DNA from 2 places in the Kitasatospora sp. NPDC096204 genome. Region 1 is predicted to be linked to the other one. Evidence: riboswitches for the same ligand, from Rfam matches in the RefSeq annotation. Region 1 holds a riboswitch; the other holds the start of a gene.
What was found. A riboswitch is a leader RNA that binds a small molecule or an ion and turns the genes downstream of it on or off. The one in region 1 is predicted to bind glycine.
Positions count from the first base shown of each region.

Region 2: another riboswitch for glycine. It lies ahead of gcvT (glycine cleavage system aminomethyltransferase GcvT); the one in region 1 lies ahead of gcvP (aminomethyl-transferring glycine dehydrogenase).

Region 1 is NZ_JBIWFT010000033.1:99,979-108,371, forward strand. Features, by position in the region: gene gcvP (aminomethyl-transferring glycine dehydrogenase) at 1-1,932, opposite strand, end outside; glycine riboswitch at 2,170-2,273, opposite strand; gene ACIQ87_RS29990 (PRC and DUF2382 domain-containing protein) at 2,504-3,640, shown strand; gene ACIQ87_RS29995 (MFS transporter) at 3,800-5,296, shown strand; gene ACIQ87_RS30000 (DNA polymerase IV) at 5,472-6,869, opposite strand; gene ACIQ87_RS30005 (vancomycin high temperature exclusion protein) at 6,956-7,678, opposite strand; gene ACIQ87_RS30010 (MerR family transcriptional regulator) at 7,774-8,393, opposite strand, start outside.
Region 2 is NZ_JBIWFT010000003.1:47,044-55,436, forward strand. Features, by position in the region: gene ACIQ87_RS03705 (ABC transporter permease) at 1-488, opposite strand, end outside; gene ACIQ87_RS03710 (ABC transporter substrate-binding protein) at 587-2,350, opposite strand; gene ACIQ87_RS03715 (ABC transporter permease) at 2,441-3,430, opposite strand; gene ACIQ87_RS03720 (enhanced serine sensitivity protein SseB C-terminal domain-containing protein) at 3,876-4,799, opposite strand; gene ACIQ87_RS03725 (enhanced serine sensitivity protein SseB) at 4,917-5,720, opposite strand; glycine riboswitch at 6,026-6,127, shown strand; gene gcvT (glycine cleavage system aminomethyltransferase GcvT) at 6,357-7,478, shown strand; gene gcvH (glycine cleavage system protein GcvH) at 7,579-7,953, shown strand; gene glyA (serine hydroxymethyltransferase) at 8,031-8,393, shown strand, end outside.

The DNA.
Region 1 (8,393 bases):
CTTGGCCTTCAGGTCCTCGACGTCCACGTCGCCGTCGGCCAAGGTCTTCACCACGACCACGCGCATGCCGGCCATCACCGCGGAGGCCGCGTTGGTGCCGTGCGCCGAGGACGGGATCAGGCAGACGTCGCGCTGGGTGTCACCGTTGGCGTGGTGGTAGGCGCGCACGGCCAGCAGACCGGCGAACTCGCCCTGGGAACCGGCGTTCGGCTGGATCGACACGGCGTCGTAGCCGGTCACCTCGACCAGCTGCTGCTCCAGCTGGCGGATCAGGGTCAGGAAGCCCTGGGCCTGGTCGATCGGCGCGAAGGGGTGCAGCTGGCCGAACTCCGGCCAGGTCACCGCCTCCATCTCGGTGGTCGCGTTGAGCTTCATGGTGCAGGAGCCCAGCGGGATCATGCCGCGGTCCAGCGCGTAGTCCCGGTCCGACAGGCGGCGCAGGTAGCGCAGCATGGCGGTCTCCGAGCGGTGGCTGTGGAAGACCGGGTGGGTCAGGTACTCGTCCTCGCGCAGCAGCGCGGCGGGCAGCGCGTCGGCGGCCTCGGCGACCTCGCCGGCGGCAACGCCGAACGCGGCCCAGACACCGGCCAGGTGCTCGCGGGTGGTGGTCTCGTCGGTGGAGACGGAGATCCGGTCCTCGCCGTCCTGGTACACGTTGACGCCGTTGGCGCGGGCGGCGGCGGCGATCTCGGCGGCGCGGCCCGGGACGACGGCGGTGACGGTGTCGAAGAACTCGCCGTGCAGCAGCTCGACGCCGCCGGCCCGCAGGCCCTCGGCGAGGGCGGCGGCGTAGCGGTGGGTGCGGCGGGCGATGTCGGCCAGGCCGTCCGGGCCGTGGTAGACGGCGTACATCGAGGCCATCACGGCGAGCAGCACCTGGGCGGTGCAGATGTTGCTGGTGGCCTTCTCGCGGCGGATGTGCTGCTCGCGGGTCTGCAGCGCCAGGCGGTAGGCGCGGTTGCCGTCGGAGTCGACGGAGACGCCGACCAGGCGGCCGGGCAGCGAGCGGGCGTACTCGGTACGCACCGACAGGTAGCCGGCGTGCGGTCCGCCGAAGCCCATCGGCACACCGAAGCGCTGCGTGGTGCCGCAGGCGATGTCGGCGCCCAGCGAGCCCGGGGACTTGAGCAGGGTCAGCGCCAGCAGGTCGGCGGCGACGGCGACGATCGCGCCCAGGCCGTGCGCCTGCTCGATCACCGGGGCGAGGTCGCGGACCACACCGGTGGCACCCGGGTACTGGAGCAGCACGCCGAAGACGCCACGCTCGGCGATCTCGGCCGGGATGCCCTCGGACAGGTCGGCGACGACGACCTCGACACCGGTCGGCACGGCGCGGGTGTTGATCACCGCGAGGGTCTGCGGCAGGGTCTCGGCGTCGACCAGGAAGACACCGCCCTTGACCTTGGTGACGCGGCGGGCGAGCGCCATCGCCTCGGCGGCCGCGGTGCCCTCGTCCAGCAGCGAGGCGCCGGAGGTCGACAGGCCGGTCAGGTCGGAGACCAGGGTCTGGAAGTTGAGCAGCGCCTCCAGGCGGCCCTGCGAGATCTCCGGCTGGTACGGGGTGTAGGCGGTGTACCAGGCCGGGTTCTCCATGACGTTGCGCAGGATCACCGGCGGGGTGAAGGTGCCGTAGTAGCCCAGGCCGATCATCGGCTGGAGCACCTGGTTGCGGCCGGCCAGCTCGCGCAGCTCGGCGAGGACCTGGGCCTCGGTCCGGCCCGCGGGCAGGTCCAGGGCGGTGATGGAACGGATCGCCTCGGGCACCGCGGTGGCGGCGAGCTCGTCCAGCGAGCTGTAGCCGACGGACGCCAGCATCTTCTCCTGCGCGGCGGCGTCGGGGCCGATGTGGCGGTTCTCGAAGGGACTGGCCAGCTCAAGCTCGGTGAGGGTCGAGGCGCCGGTGGGGCGTCCCGCGTTCGGCTGGGCGTTCATGGTGGTCGAGGCCTCCTGGTCACGGACCGGCGGGGGTACGCACGCCGGCCGGCCTCGCCGCTGCGGGCGGCGGACAAACCTGGGCGGGCGGACCCGACAGGCCTCCCCCTCTGTCATCGGGACCTGAGAGCTTCACCCGCACGGGGCGCTGTGGGCGCCCCGCCGGCTTGCACCGTCGGTGAGGGTGGTGATCGCCGGCTTCCGTGCCGACGCTCCTGCCCTGCTTTCCAGAGTGACCTACCCCACACGGTACGGATGCCTGAGAGATTCCGGGGAGGAGTTGCTCCTTCGGCGCCCCGACCAGCGGTTTTCGTTGTCGGAGACTCTCCCGAGCGGGCTCTGCGGTCGCCGCCCAGGGTACCAGCGGGAGGCCTCCCGATCACGGGTGCGTCCGGTCAATCGAGGTCTACGCGCGTCCCCCGGACGGTCGATCGCGCAACCCCGTCCGGCGCACCCCGCTCGCGCCGGTCCGATTCATGGCATTTGGTGTGAAGTGGCGGACGGGACGGGTGCTCCGGCCGCCCTGCTGCGGGAGTTCCGCAGGCCCAGCGCGCGCGGGAGGAAAAAAGAAGTGCAGACCGACATCGACCCCCGGGACCTCATCGGTCACAAGGCCGTCGACCGCAACGGAGACAAGATCGGCACGGTCGACGAGGTCTACCTGGACGACGCCACCGGCCGGCCCGAGTGGGCCGCGGTCCGGACCGGCATCTTCGGCCGGGACGCCTTCGTCCCGCTGACCACCAGCGAGTTCGCGGGCGACGAACTGCGGGTGCCGTACGACAAGTCGCTGGTGAAGGAGTCGCCGGACTTCGGCGTCGGCCAGCACCTGTCCCCCGCCCAGGAGCTCCAGCTCTACCGCTACTACGGGCTCGACACCCCGCTGGACAGCCGCCCGAACGGCGAGAACGGGAGCCGGGCCAAGCAGCCCGACCGCGACTTCGGCACCACGGCGGCTGCTGCCACCGCCACGACGACCGCCGCCGCCCCGGCCAAGCCGCTCACCTTCCACAGTCCCGAGCGCGCCCCCGAGCGCTCCCCCGAGCGCGCCCCGGCGAGGACCCCCGCTGCCGCCGCCGCGCCCGTCACCCCCGACAGCACCAGGACCGCCCCGGAGGCCGACACCCGGCTCCCCGGCACCCCTGCGGCGGCGGCACCCGCCCCCGCCGCGCCCGTCATGGAACCGAAGCAGTCGCACCCCGCCCCCATGCCCGCCCCGGCGGCGGCCACCACGACCGCCACCGCGCACCCGGGCACCGCCACGGCCGCCCCGAGCAGCCCGGTCGAGATCACCTGCCGCGAGGAGCGGCTGGAGGTCACCACCGAGTGGCACGTCCTCGGCACCGCGAAGCTGCGCAAGTACGTGACGACCGAACAGGTCGAGCGCCGCGTCCCGGTGGTCCGCGAGCGCGTCCGGGTCGAGCGGACGCCGATCAGCGAGGCCGAGCGCGCCACGCTCACCGACAGGGAGATCGCCGAGGCCACCGAGGAGGTCACTCTCCGTGAGGAACGCGCGGTGGCCCGCAAGTACCTCGCGCCCGTCGAGCGGGTCCGCCTGGTCGTCGAGCGGTACACGACCGAGGAGGTGATCCGGGAGGAACTCCGTCGCGAGCACGTCGAGGTCCACGACACCACGCCCCCCCACACCCCGCCGTCCGCGTTCACCCCCGACACCCCCCGACCGGCCCCAGCGCGCCCACTCGCCTGACCGCCCCCACCAGCAAGGGCCCCGGACACCGTCCGGGGCCCTTGTCGCGTACCCGACCCTTCGTCTTTGCCAAAGCTTAACCGCTCGATATTTGACACTCTGAAGTATCTCCCTGCATGGTTACTTCAGTTCATTCACTATGTACGGGAGGAAGCAACCGTGAGTGAGGCACCACAGCCCACCACCGCGGCCGAGAAGCAGAGCAGCGCCCGGGTCCTGCCGGCCCTCATCCTGGCGATGTTGTCGTTCAGCGTGGTGCAGACCGCGGTCGTCCCGATCCTGCCCTCGCTCGCCAGGGAACTGAACGTCTCCGCCTCCAGCATCACCTGGCTGATGACCGCCAACCTGCTCTCCGCAGCCGTGCTGACTCCCCTCCTGGGCCGTTTCGGCGACCTCCGGGGCCGCAAGCCGATGCTGCTGATCTCGCTGGCCGGTCTGGTCGCGGGTTCGGCACTGGCGGTCAGCACCCACTCCTTCACCTGGCTGGTCGTCGCCCGCGTCCTCCAGGGCGCCGGCGGCGGTGTCCTGCCGCTGGCGATCAGCATCGTCCGTGACGAGCTGCCCAAGCAGAAGGTGACCGGCGGCGTCGCCGCCATCAGCGCCTCGATGGGCGTCGGCTCCGGCCTCGGCCTGGTCGCCACCGGTCTCCTGCTGGAGCACTGGGACTACAAGTCGATCTTCTGGATGGGCCTGGTCTTCGGCCTGATCGCCCTCGCCCTGGTCGCCTTCCGCGTGCCGACCGACCCGGTCACCGACAAGGAGGGCGGCGCCGACCCGCTGGGCGCCATCACCCTGGCCGGCTGGCTCTCCGCGCTGCTGGTCGCGGTCAGCCAGGGCAACCACTGGGGCTGGACCTCCAACAAGACCCTCGGCCTCTTCGCCGTCGCCGCCGTGGTCGCCCTGGTCTGGGGGATCATCGAGACCAAGGTCGCGCACCCCCTGGTGGACATGAAGATGATGGCCCGTCCGGCCGTCGCCTTCACCAACGTGGCCGGCCTGCTCATCGGCTTCGGCATGTACGGCTCCTTCATGGTCATCAGCAACTTCGCCCAGACCCCGGAGAAGCTCACCCACTACGGCTTCACCGCCACCGTGCTGCACGCCGGCATCATGCTGCTGCCGTCCGCGATCGGCTCGATGGTCGCCGCCCCGGTCGGCGCCCTGCTGATCGCCCGTCGCGGCCCGCGCCTGCCGCTGGTCCTCGGTGGCGTCCTCGGCGCCGTCGCGATGGCCTACCTCGCCGTGCGCCACGGCCGCGAGGGCGACATCTACACCGCCTCGGCGATCTTCGGTCTCGGCGTCGGCCTCGCCTTCGCCGCGATGCCGGCCTACATCAACGGCGCCGTCCCGGCCGAGCAGAGCGGCATCGCCAACGGCATGAACTCCGTGCTGCGCACGGTCGGCGGCGCGATCGGCACCGCCGTCATGGCCGCCATCCTGACCGGCGACACCCTGAAGCTGCCGCCGCAGATCCCGCTCTCCCTGCCCACCCTGGACGCCTACAAGCACGCGTTCTGGACCGCGGCCGTCGTCTGCATCGTCGCCGGCGTCGTCCCGTTCCTGATCCGCGGTGCCAAGTCGGCCGCCACCCCGACCGTCCTCGGCGGCTCGGCCCAGCAGGACTCCAGCCCCGCGCTGGCCAAGACCGACGCCTGACGAGGCGTCCGGCCCCCGCGCCCAGGGACAGGGCGCGGGGCCCCGGTCCCGTACGTCGCGAGGGCATCACGAACGTACGGGGTCCGGCACGGTGATCGGCCCCACCCGGTACCCCCACCGGGTGGGGCCGCTTCGCGTTCCGGGCCCGCTCCGCAGACCCGCCTCCCCCGTCCGCTCAGCCGCCCCCGTCCGACGCGCCGTCCCCGTCCTCCTCCTGGCGCAACGGCAGCGGCCGGGACGGTTCGAGCGCCGGGTCGTCCACCGCGAAGGTCCGCACCCGCCCCGGCCCGCTCCACGGCGTCTCGAAGCGCACGGTGACCCGCCCGACACCGCTGCCCTGCACCCAGCCCGGCCCGAACTCCTCGTGCCGCACGTCCTGTCCGGGCATCCAGCGGCGCACCACGACGACCTCGGGCTCCTCCTCGGCCTGCTGTTCCGCGGCCGCCACCTCGGCGTGCTCCGCGGCCTCCTCCCGCAGCGCCTGGGCGAACAGGTCCTCCTGGGTGTAGTCGGCGAGTTGGGCGACGCCCACGCCGAGCAGCCGGACCCCACCGGTGATGTCCACCTGCTCGGCCAGCCGGCGCGCGGTCGCGGTGATCACCGCCTCGTCGTCGGTGGGCCCGCCGAGCGTCTCCGAGCGGGTCAGCGTCGAGAAGTCGAACCGCCGGACCTTGAGCACCACCGTCCGCCCCGAGCGCCCGGCCGCCCGCAACCGCCGCACGCACCGGCCGGCCAGCGCCTCGACCTCGCGCAGCACCCGTTCCCGGTCGGCCAGGTCGACCTCGTAGGTGTCCTCCACCGACACCGACTTGGCGTCCTGATCGGCGATCACCGGCCGGTCGTCCAGGCCTGTGGACATCTGGAAGATCCCGGCGCCGTGCGCCCGTCCGACCAGCTGCACCAGCTCCGCCTCCCCCGCCTCCGCGAGGTCGGCCACCGTGTTCAGCCCGGCCCGGCGCAGCACCTGCTCGGTGGCCGGCCCGATCCCGGGCAGCGCCCGCACCGGCATCGGCCCCAGCACGGCCCGCTCCTGCCCGGGCTCGATCATGACCAGCCCGTCCGGCTTGGCCTGCTCGGAGGCGATCTTGGCCATCAGCTTGGACCCGGCCGCCCCGACCGAGCCGGTCAGCCCGGTCAGCCGCCGGATGTCCGCCCGCAGGTCCTCGGCCAGCGCCAGGACCAGCCGCTCGCCGGTCTCGTGGTCCGCCTCCAGCAGCGCGGGACCGTACGCACCGGCCTCCAGGTCCACGAAGGCCTCGTCCAGGCTCAGCGGCTGCACCAGCGGGGACAGCTGCCGCAGCAGCCCCATCACGATCTCGCTGTTCTGCCGGTAGGCCTCGAACCGCCCCGACAGGAAGGCGGCGTTGGGGCAGAGCCGGCGCGCCTGCGCCATCGGCATCGCCGAGTGCACCCCGAACCTCCGCGCCTCGTACGAGGCCGTGGAGACCACCCCGCGACCGCCGAGCCCGCCGACGATCACCGGCTTGCCGCGCAGGCTCGGCTTGGCCGCCTGCTCCACCGCCGCGAAGAAGGCGTCCATGTCGAGGTGGATGATGCTCGGCAGGGATCGCACCCGCCGATCATCGCGTACGGGTCCGACAGTGCGTACGACCCGGGCCGGACGGCCCACGACGGGCCACCGGCCGCACGGGACGGGCGCTACCTCCCCGCCGCCTCCGCCAGCGCCTTCGGAATGCCGTCCTCCTCGGGCCCGAGGAACAGCGGGTCCGGCCGCAGCCAGGCATTGGCCGCCGCCTTGCCCGCCCCGGCGACCTCCCGCAGCCCTCCGTACAGCCAGGTCGCGTCGTGCCACTCCGGCACCCCGACCGCGTACGAGCGGATGCCCGCCGCCTCGCACAGCGCCAGCGCCCGGCGGACGTGGAAGTCCTGGCTGACCAGCACCGCGTGGTCCACCCCGAAGATCCGGCGCGCCCGGGTGCAGGAGTCCCAGGTGTCGAAGCCGGCGTAGTCCCGGACCACCCGGTCCTCGGGCACCCCGTGCTCGGTCAGGTACGTGTACATCGCGTCGGGCTCGTCGTACTCGACCCGCCCGTTGTCCCCGGTCACCAGGATCGCCTGCACCTTCCCCTCCCGGTACAGGTCCAGCGCCGCGACCAGCCGGTGCTCCAGGTACGGCGAGGGCTTCCCCTGGTCCAGCCCGGCGCCGAAGACCACCGCGACCGGCGCCGCGGGCGCGCTCTCCACCGTGCCCACCCGGTCGCCCGCGGAGAACCACACCCAGGCACTCGGCGCCAGCGCCAGCGAGCAGAGCACCGTCCCGAGCTGGAACACCCTGCGCTGCGTCCGCCGCTGCCGCAGCCGCGCCCCCAGCAGCCCCGCCCTGCGCCGCAGCAGCCCCGATATCCCGGTGCCGTCTCCCACGTGCCCTCCCTCGATCACGCCGATTCAGGGAACACGACGGGGCCGCGGGTCCGAACGGTTCCCCGTCCGGGCCCGCGGCCCCGTCGAACTCCTGCTCAGACCGCCCGGTTGCGCCGCTGCGCCAGCTCGTCGGCCGGGTCGTGCCCGACCAGCGTCTCACCGGTGTCGGTGCGCTCCGCGTGCAGCCTCCCGAGGGTGAGCTCCAGCTCCTGCCAGACCGCTCCGACCGCGATGCCGAAGACCCCCTGACCGCCCTTCAGCAGGTCCACCACCTGCTGCGGCGTGGTGCACTCGTACACCGTCGCGCCGTCGCACATCAGCGTCATCCCGGCCAGGGCGGCCTGGTCGGCGGCCTGCAGGTGGGCGACCGCCACCCGGATGTTCTGCAGCGAGACACCCGCGTCGAGCAGCCGCTTCACGATCTTCAGCAGCAGGATGTCGCGGAAGCTGTAGAGCCGCTGGCTGGTCGACGGGTACGCGGTGCGGACGCTGGGCTCCAGCAGTCCGGTGCGGGCCCAGTAGTCCAACTGGCGGTAGGTGATGCCGGCCGCCGCGCAGGCCGTCGGGCCGCGGAAGCCGAGCAGCTCCGACGTCGGCGCCAGCCGTTCGATGCTCGGCTGGCCCGGTTGTACGGCCGGGAACCTGCCCATCCGGGGGAGATCCGTGACGGTGCGGCCGGTGCGCGGCATGTGCACGGCGCACCGGCCTCCCACGG
Region 2 (8,393 bases), on a different contig from region 1:
GAGACGCCGGCGAGCGCGATGCCCATGGAGAGCCGGTCGAAGATCGACTTCGGCTTCAGGGCGGAGACGACGCCGGTGGCGACGCCGGAGACCAGCCAGAGCACGGCCGCGCCGGCGGCGAGCGAGATGGTCGTCGGGATCCGCTTGGACAGCTCGGGCCAGACTTCGAGGTGGTTCTTGAAGGAGTAGCCGAAGCAGGGCACGTGGCAGGTGGCCGGTTCCGGCCCGAAGTTGTACTCGGCGCCGGCGACCAGGCCCTTGAGGAACTTCCAGTACTGGGCGTACAGCGGCTGGTCGAGGCCGAGGTTCTGCTTGACCGCCGCGATCGTCTCGGGGGACGGGCTCTTCCCGATGAACTGGGCGGCCAGTTGGTCGGCCGTCTCACCGGCGATGCGCGGGAGCAGGAAGAAGATCGCGAAGGTGACGGCGCTGACGACCAGTAGCAGCACCAGGGCCGCGAGGATCCTGCGGATGATGTAGGCAAACACAGTTGGGCGGCTCCGGCGGCCCGCCGCCGTCCGGGGTCTTCCGGACGGCGGCGGGCGCCGCTGCCTTCACCTGCCTTCAGGGATGCGGAGCCAGGCTCTTACTTGGTGGTGCCGATGTTCAGGTAGTCGTACTGACCCGAGAACGCCGACGTGGAGGCCAGGTTGGTGGCGTTGGACGGGCGGTACAGGAAGACCTTGAAGTAGGTCAGCGGGACGTAGACCGCCGAGTCCATGACCTTCTTGTCGATGTCCGCGTAGATCTTCTCGCGGGCCGCCTTGTCCGAGTTGACGGCGGCGTCGTCGATCAGCTTGTTGACCGCCGGGTCGTTCAGCTGGCCCAGGTTGTTGTTGCCGGTGTCCTTGACCGCGCGGCCGTCGACGATCTGCTGGAGGAAGCCGTAGCCGGTCGGCCAGTCGGCGCCCCACTGCATCATCATCAGGCCGATGTTGTGGTCCGCCGCGAACTTCGGCGAACCGGCGTTGTCGGTCAGGTACTTGGACGACGGGTACTGCTGGATCTCGGCGTTGATGCCGACCTTCTTCAGCGCCGCCTGGATCGAGGTCGCGCCGGCGATCTCGGTGGCGCGCTCGGTGCGGGCGGAGATGACGGTGTTGAAGCCGCCCTCCTTGCCGCAGGCCTTCAGGGCGTCCTTGGCCTTGGCCTCGTCACCCTTGTTGTCCTTGGTCTCGAAGGTGTTGAAGTCCTGGTGGCCCGGGATGTCCGGCGGGAGCACCGAGTTGGCGACCTGGCCGCGGATCGGGCCGCCCAGGGCGGTCTGCACCGAGACCTTGTCGACCGCGTACTGGACCGCCTTGCGGCACTCGACGTTGTCGAACGGCGCGAGCTTGGAGTTGATCGCCAGGTAGACCAGGCGGCCGCCGTAGGCGTTGTCCGTGTTGGCCTTGAGCTTCGGGTCCTGGAGGATCTGCGCCTGGGTCTGCGGGTCGACGCCGCCACCGCCGAGGTCGACCTGGGCGTTGCCGGCCAGCAGGTCCTTGTCGATGGTGGCCTGGTCGATGTTGAACCGGAGCACGATCTTGTCGCCGAGCTGCTTGCGGATCGGGTCGGTGCTCTTGTCCCAGTTGGGGTTCGGCACCAGGACGGCCTGCTTGCCGTCCTCGTAGGACTCGAACTTGTAGGAGCCCGAGGACACGATGTGCTTGACGTAGTCGGCGCCGGTGTCCTTCGCCTGCGGGACCGGCGCGGTCTGCGGGGTGGCGACCAGGTAGTCGAAGTCCGCGAACGGGTGCTGGAGGTGGAAGACGACGGTGAGGTCGTCGGGCGTCTCGATCGAGTTGAGGCCGCCCTCCTTGTCCTTGAACGGACCCTGGTACGGCGTCGGGTTGTCCACCAGCAGGTTGCGGAAGTACGTCGGGCCGTTGGTGAGCACGTCCGTGAAGTTGGAGCGCTCGACGGCGTACTTGACGTCCTTCGAGGTGATCGGGGTGCCGTCGTCGTACTTCAGGCCCGCGCGCAGCTTGTACGTCCAGGTCAGGCCGTCCGCGCTCGGCTTGCCCTCCGACTCGGCGAGGTCCGGGACGAGCTTGTTGCCCTCCTCGCCCGGTGCCGGGTTGAAGGTGGTCAGCGAACGGGCGTACAGACGCGAGAAGTTGTAGATGTACGCGTAGTACGTGTTGCCCGGGTCGAGCGAGTCCGGGGTGCCCTTCATCTCGAAGGTCACCGTCCCGCCCTTCTTGTCCGAGGCGTTGACGATGCTCTTGGTGGCCGCGTTGGCGCCGCCCCCGGCGGAGCCGGAGGCCGAGGAGGAGCCGCCGTCCTTCGACGAGCTGGTGCAACCGGTCACGACCAGGACCGCGGCGGCAGCCGCCGCGGTCAGGGCGACGGTACGGGACCTACGCATGGGTGAGATCAACCCCTTGGGGATGTGGAGGCGGTGGAGGGTCCTGACGCGAGGTCAGTCGATCGTTCAGGGCCGTTCGATGACGCTCGGTCAGTTGCTCTTGGGATCGAGGGCGTCGCGCAGGCCGTCGCCGAGCAGGTTGAAGGCGAGCACGGTGACGAAGATCGCCAGGCCGGGGACCACCATGTACTGGGGGTCCACCTGGTAGTACCGGATCGCGTCCTGGAGCATCCCGCCCCAGGAGGCCTGCGGGGGCTGGATGCCGACGCCGAGGAAGCTCAGCCCGGCCTCGAAGAGGATGTTGGTCGGGATCAGCAGGGTCGAGTAGACCAGGATCGGACCGACCAGGTTGGGCAGCAGCTCCTTGAACAGGATGAACGGGCCGCGGGCACCGAGGCTGCGGGCCGCGTGGACGAACTCGCGCTCGCGCAGCGAGAGCGTCTGGCCGCGCACGATCCGGCCCATGTAGGGCCAGTTGAAGAAGCCGATCACGAAGATCAGCACCAGGATGTGCAGCGGCAGGCCGTGCAGGCCGAACGCCCCGCCCTGGAGCGAGGTCGAGATCGCGATGGCGAACAGCAGCAGCGGGAACGCCAGGAAGACGTCCATCACCCGGCTGATCACGGTGTCGACCCAACCGCCGTAGTAGCCGGCCATGATGCCGAGCACGGTGCCGATGGTGTTGGAGAGCACGGTCGCGCCGAAGGCGACCAACAGGGAGACCCAGGAGCCCTCGATGACGCGGGTGAGCAGGTCACGGCCCTGCAGCGGGTCGACGCCGAGCGGGTGGTCCATGCTCATGCCGCCCCAGTCGCCGAACGGCAGACCGCCGAGGTCGGCGTCCAGGAGGTCCTGGTTGAGGGCGTCCGGGTCGAGCCCGAACAACGACTCGATCGGCTTCGCCAGCAGGGCGAGCAGGATCAGCAGGATCACCACGACGCCGCCGGCGACGGCGGCCTTGTCCCGCTTGAAGCGGGTCCAGGCGATCTGGCCGAGGGAGCGGCCCTCGATCTTCTTGGCCGGGCTCTCGGCGGCTGGTGCCTCCGGTTCGTTCCCGGCGGTGGTCACGGATGCGGTCATGGTCAGTTGGTCCCCTCGCCGACGGTGGCCGGCCCACGGGTGCCGGTCGCCGGCTTCGGCGGTGCGGCTGCGGACGTGCGGAAGTGCTGTGGAGGAGCGGTCTTGACGGCAGTGCGTGGTGCACGGGCACTGCCACCACGCGGGATGGGCGTCGCGTGGGCGGGACTGTCGGCGTGCGCGCTCACCTTTGTGGGGTTCCAGCACGCGCGGTGCGTTGCGCAGAACTCTCTGCCATCCGAACTGGCTTGCGCCAGCCCTGCCAACCGACAGATGCCCAACTGTGATCTGCGCACATGCACCTCCCCGATCTTCGGCATATACCTCTTCACATGGCTGTAACTGCCATGTCAAGATGACCGGAGCACACATCCGGAAATTCGTCCGGAAAGCATCGAAGCCGACTTGATGGACAATCAAGTCGGCTTCGTGGAATGGGTTTTGGGGATCAGCGCCCGGGGTAGCCGGGCCACGGCCGCTGCGGCTGCTGCTGCCAGCCCTGGGCCGGCGGCTGAGTGCCGTACGCATAGCCCGGCATCGACTGCCCGGGGTACGGCGGCGGGGGCACCGGCGGGTACGGGCCGGTCGGCGGACGCCCCGCCTCCCGGTCGAAGAACGGCCGCGCGTTGGCGCGCATCCACAGCGCCACCGGGTCGTACTCGTCCGACATCGCCACCGTGGACACCGCGAGCCCCTCCGGGGCCACCGCGATCGCGCGCTGCATCAGCGCCCGCACCGCCTCCACGGCCGGCGGCGAACTCTCGTACAGGTCAAGGCCGATGGCCAGGTACGGCTCCCCCACCGCGGGCTGCACCCAGGCCCGGCGCAGCGCCCGCACCGGGCGCACCTCGACGGCCTGCCGCTCCAGCAGGGCGAAGAACGGCTGGGCGTTCAGCTGCGGCTCGCTCAGCTTCAACGGCCCGGCCGGCAGCCGGTCCAGGCCCGCGGCGATCCGCCGGAGGTCCGCCCAGGGCACCCCGACACCGCCGCCGGGCGCGTGCGGGTTGAGCCACAGGCCCCAGCGGGTGCGGTACAGCGAGGCCGCGATCTCCCGTCCCGAGACCACCTCGTGGGCCCGCGCCCAGCCGGAGGCGGTCAGCTGCTCGGACGAGGTGACGGCCGGCGCGTAGCCGTGGCCGCTGATCTCCATGTTCCCGTACTGGGCGTCCGGGCTGCCCGGCGTGCCGTGCCACAGCAGCATCCAGACCTGACCGTCCGCCAGCGCGTGCAGCAGCCGCTCGTACGCGTCGTAGCGCTCCGGCGCGACGTCGCGCAGGGCGCGCTCCAACGCGCCGGGATCAGCTCCCGGGCGCCCGGCCGGTGCCTGGCCCCAGGGCCCCGGCACACCGCCCGCTCCCGTTCCCGCACTCATGCGCCCACCTCGCCGCGCCTCTTTCTTTCAACCCGCCGACCCGTCGGCCGTCTGCACGCACCCTATGGCGCGGCACCGGCCACCGCCACGGCGACGTGCCTTTGACACTGACCCCGCTCAGACCCGCGCGTAGAACGGCTGTACCCGGGTGAGCAGCCACTCGACCACCGGGTCGTCGGCGAGGTCGAGCAGTACGAGGTGGACGCCGCCGGGCAGCGGCGCGGTTCCCAGGGCTCGCCCGAGTGCCTCGTTCACCGCGGCCGGATCGGCCGGGGCCACCGGGTCCAGCTGGACACCCACGAACATCACGGTCGGCTCGCCCTCGATGCTGGCCAGCGCCCTGCGGGCGGTCAGCACCCCGGGCAGCGCCGACAGCTCGCTCCGGCAGGCGGCCAGGAAGTGCTCCGGGTCCTCGCCCGGCACCGGCTCGCGCAGCGCCACCCGCCCGCCGGTCGGCTCCGACGCGTCGCCGGCGCCCTCCCAGCGGTCCGCGCGCGGGCCGCGGCGCAGCTCGGCGACCCCCTGCGGCGGCACCGGAATGCCCACCGCCGCCTCCGGGTTCACCGCGATGCCCAGGCCCAGCGGCAGCCCGCGGGCGAGCTCCCACACCGGCGCGATCGCGAAGGCCATCCCCGGCGCCTGCTGGAGGAACACCTCCTGCGAGGAGAACACCGGCACGTACGGGTCGCCGCCCAGCTCGATGGTCGGCAGGTCCAGCGACTGCCCCTGCGGGTCGGCCCCGGCCGGCAGCGGCACCCACACCTGGCTGCGCGCCAGTACCTCGATCACCCGCGGCGTCGCGCCCGGGTCCCCCAGGGCCGCGGTCAGCACCTGCTCCAGCTCGTTGGCCGGCCAGGAGCCGCCCGCCGGCGCCTCCTCCGGTCCGCCCCACCCCTGCTGCTGCTCCACCGGGTACCCCATGCGCCGCCGATTCCGCCCTCTGCCGGTCGGCCGCCCACTGCTGCGCCGACGCGCAGCAGTCTAGGGCCCCGGGGCCTTCCTCTTTAGGGCTCGTGTTCGGGTGGCCCTCGGAGCTCGTGCGGGTGGCCCTCGGAGCTCGCGTTCGGGTGCACCCCGGGGCTCGTCCTCGGGACGCGCCCCGGGCCCCGCCTTCGCGCGCCGTGCGGTGTGACCGGGTCCCCCCTCCCCTCGTCGCCCGGGACGTGCCATGATGTGCCCGTCCGACGGCATGCGCCGCGGGCCCCCACAACTCCACACCGGCCGCTCGAACCCGCGCGGGAGAGCCCGGAGTGCCGTTCAGGCACAGCCGGCGCCGAAGGAGCAAGTCCTCCCCGGAATCTCTCAGGCACCCCTACCGCACGGGTTAGGCACATCTGGAAAGCGGCGCACGGCCCTGTCGTGCGCCCACCCACGGTGCAAGCCGCCCTGCTGTCCCCCAAGCTGGAAACGGCTGCGGGCGGCGGGCGGTGAAGCTCTCAGGTTCGACGACAGATGGGGAGACCCACGCCGCCGCATGCCCGCGCGCAGGGTCGGCCCCCGAGCGGGTCCGGTCCGGCGCGTGCACCCCTGAGTGCCCCGACCGAGGAGTTCCTGGCCATGTCGTCCCTCCGCCTGACCGCGCTCGACGCGCTGCACCGCGCCCTCGGCGCGACCATGACCGACTTCGCCGGCTGGGACATGCCGCTGCGCTACGGCAGCGAGCGCGAGGAGCACCTCGCCGTCCGCACCAAGGCCGGCCTGTTCGACCTCTCGCACATGGGCGAGATCACCGTCACCGGCCCGCAGGCCGGTGAGATGCTGGACCACGCGCTGGTCGGCTTCGTCTCCGCGCTCGGCGTGCTGCGCGCCCGCTACACCATGATCTGCGCCGAGGACGGCGGCATCCTGGACGACCTGATCGTCTACCGCCTGCGCGAGGACGCCTTCCTGGTCGTCGCCAACGCCTCGAACGCCCAGCTGGTCCTCGACGAGCTGATCGCCCGCGCCAAGGGCTTCGACGCCGTCGTCACCGACGACCGCGACACCTACGCGCTGATCGCCGTCCAGGGCCCGGAGGCCACCGGCATCCTGGCGAAGACCACCGACGCCGACCTGCCCGGCCTGAAGTACTACGCGATCCTCCCGGCCCAGGTGGCCGGCCGCGACGTGCTGCTCGCCCGTACCGGCTACACCGGCGAGGACGGCTTCGAGATCTTCTGCCACCCGGTCGACGCCGAGCCGGTCTGGCAGGCGCTGACCGCCGCCGGCGAGGGCCACGGCCTGATCCCGTGCGGCCTGTCCTGCCGCGACACGCTGCGCCTGGAGGCCGGCATGCCGCTGTACGGGCACGAGCTGTCCACCGAGCTCACCCCGTTCGACGCCGGCCTGGGCCGGGTCGTCCGCTTCGACAAGACCACCAACGAGGGCGCCTTCGTCGGCCGCAAGGCGCTGGAGCAGGCCGCCGCCGCGGCCGAGACCAACCCGCCGAAGAAGCTGGTCGGCCTGGTCTCCGAGGGCAAGCGGGTGCCGCGCGCCGAGTACACCGTGGTCTCCACCGAGGGCGAGCCGATCGGCCGGATCACCTCCGGCGCGCCGTCCCCGACGCTCGGGCAGCCGATCGCGATGGCCTACGTCGACGCCGCCCACGCGGAGCCCGGCACCACCGTCGCGGTGGACGTCCGCGGCAAGCACGAGCCCGTCCAGGTCGTGGCGCTTCCGTTCTACAAGCGCGCCCGCTGAGCCTTCGTCCCGCCCCCGTTTTTCCCATTCACGCACGTCGCAGCCGTCCGCGCGGCGGCCCGCTTCGTCGTGCCCGCTTCCCATCCTGGAGAATGACGCCATGAGCAACCCCCAGCACCTGCAGTACACCAAGGAGCACGAGTGGCTGACGGCCGCCGAGGACGGTGTCTCCACGGTCGGCATCACCGAGCACGCCGCCACCGCGCTCGGTGACATCGTCTACGTGCAGCTGCCCGCGGTCGGCGACACCGTGACCGCCGGTGAGACCTGCGGCGAGCTGGAGTCCACCAAGTCGGTCAGCGACCTGTTCTCCCCGGCGACCGGCGAGGTCACCGAGATCAACCAGGACGTCATCGACGACCCGGCCTCCGTGAACGCGGACCCGTTCGGGAGCGCCTGGCTGTTCAAGGTGCGCGTCGAGGCCACCGACACGCTGCTCAGCGCGGACGAGTACACCGCCCTCATCGGCGGCTGACCAGCCCGTGACCGGGCGGGCCGCTCGCCGGCCCGCCCCACCGTCCCTCCGCTCTCCTCCACCGGGAAGACCACACCATGACGGTTCTCAACCAGTCCCTGCACGCCCTCGACCCGGAGATCGCCGCCGCGGTCGACGCCGAGCTGCACCGCCAGCAGACCACCCTGGAGATGATCGCCTCCGAGAACTTCGCCCCGGTGGCGGTCATGGAGGCGCAGGGTTCGGTCCTCACCAACAAGTACGCGGAGGGCTACCCCGGCCGCCGCTACTACGGCGGCTGCGAGCACGTCGACGTGGTCGAGCAGATCGCGATCGACCGCATCAAGGCCCTGTTCGGCGCCGAGCACGCCAACGTCCAGCCGCACTCCGGCGCGCAGGCCAACGCCGCCGCGATGTTCGCGCTGATCCAGCCGGGCGACACCATCCTGGGCCTGAGCCTG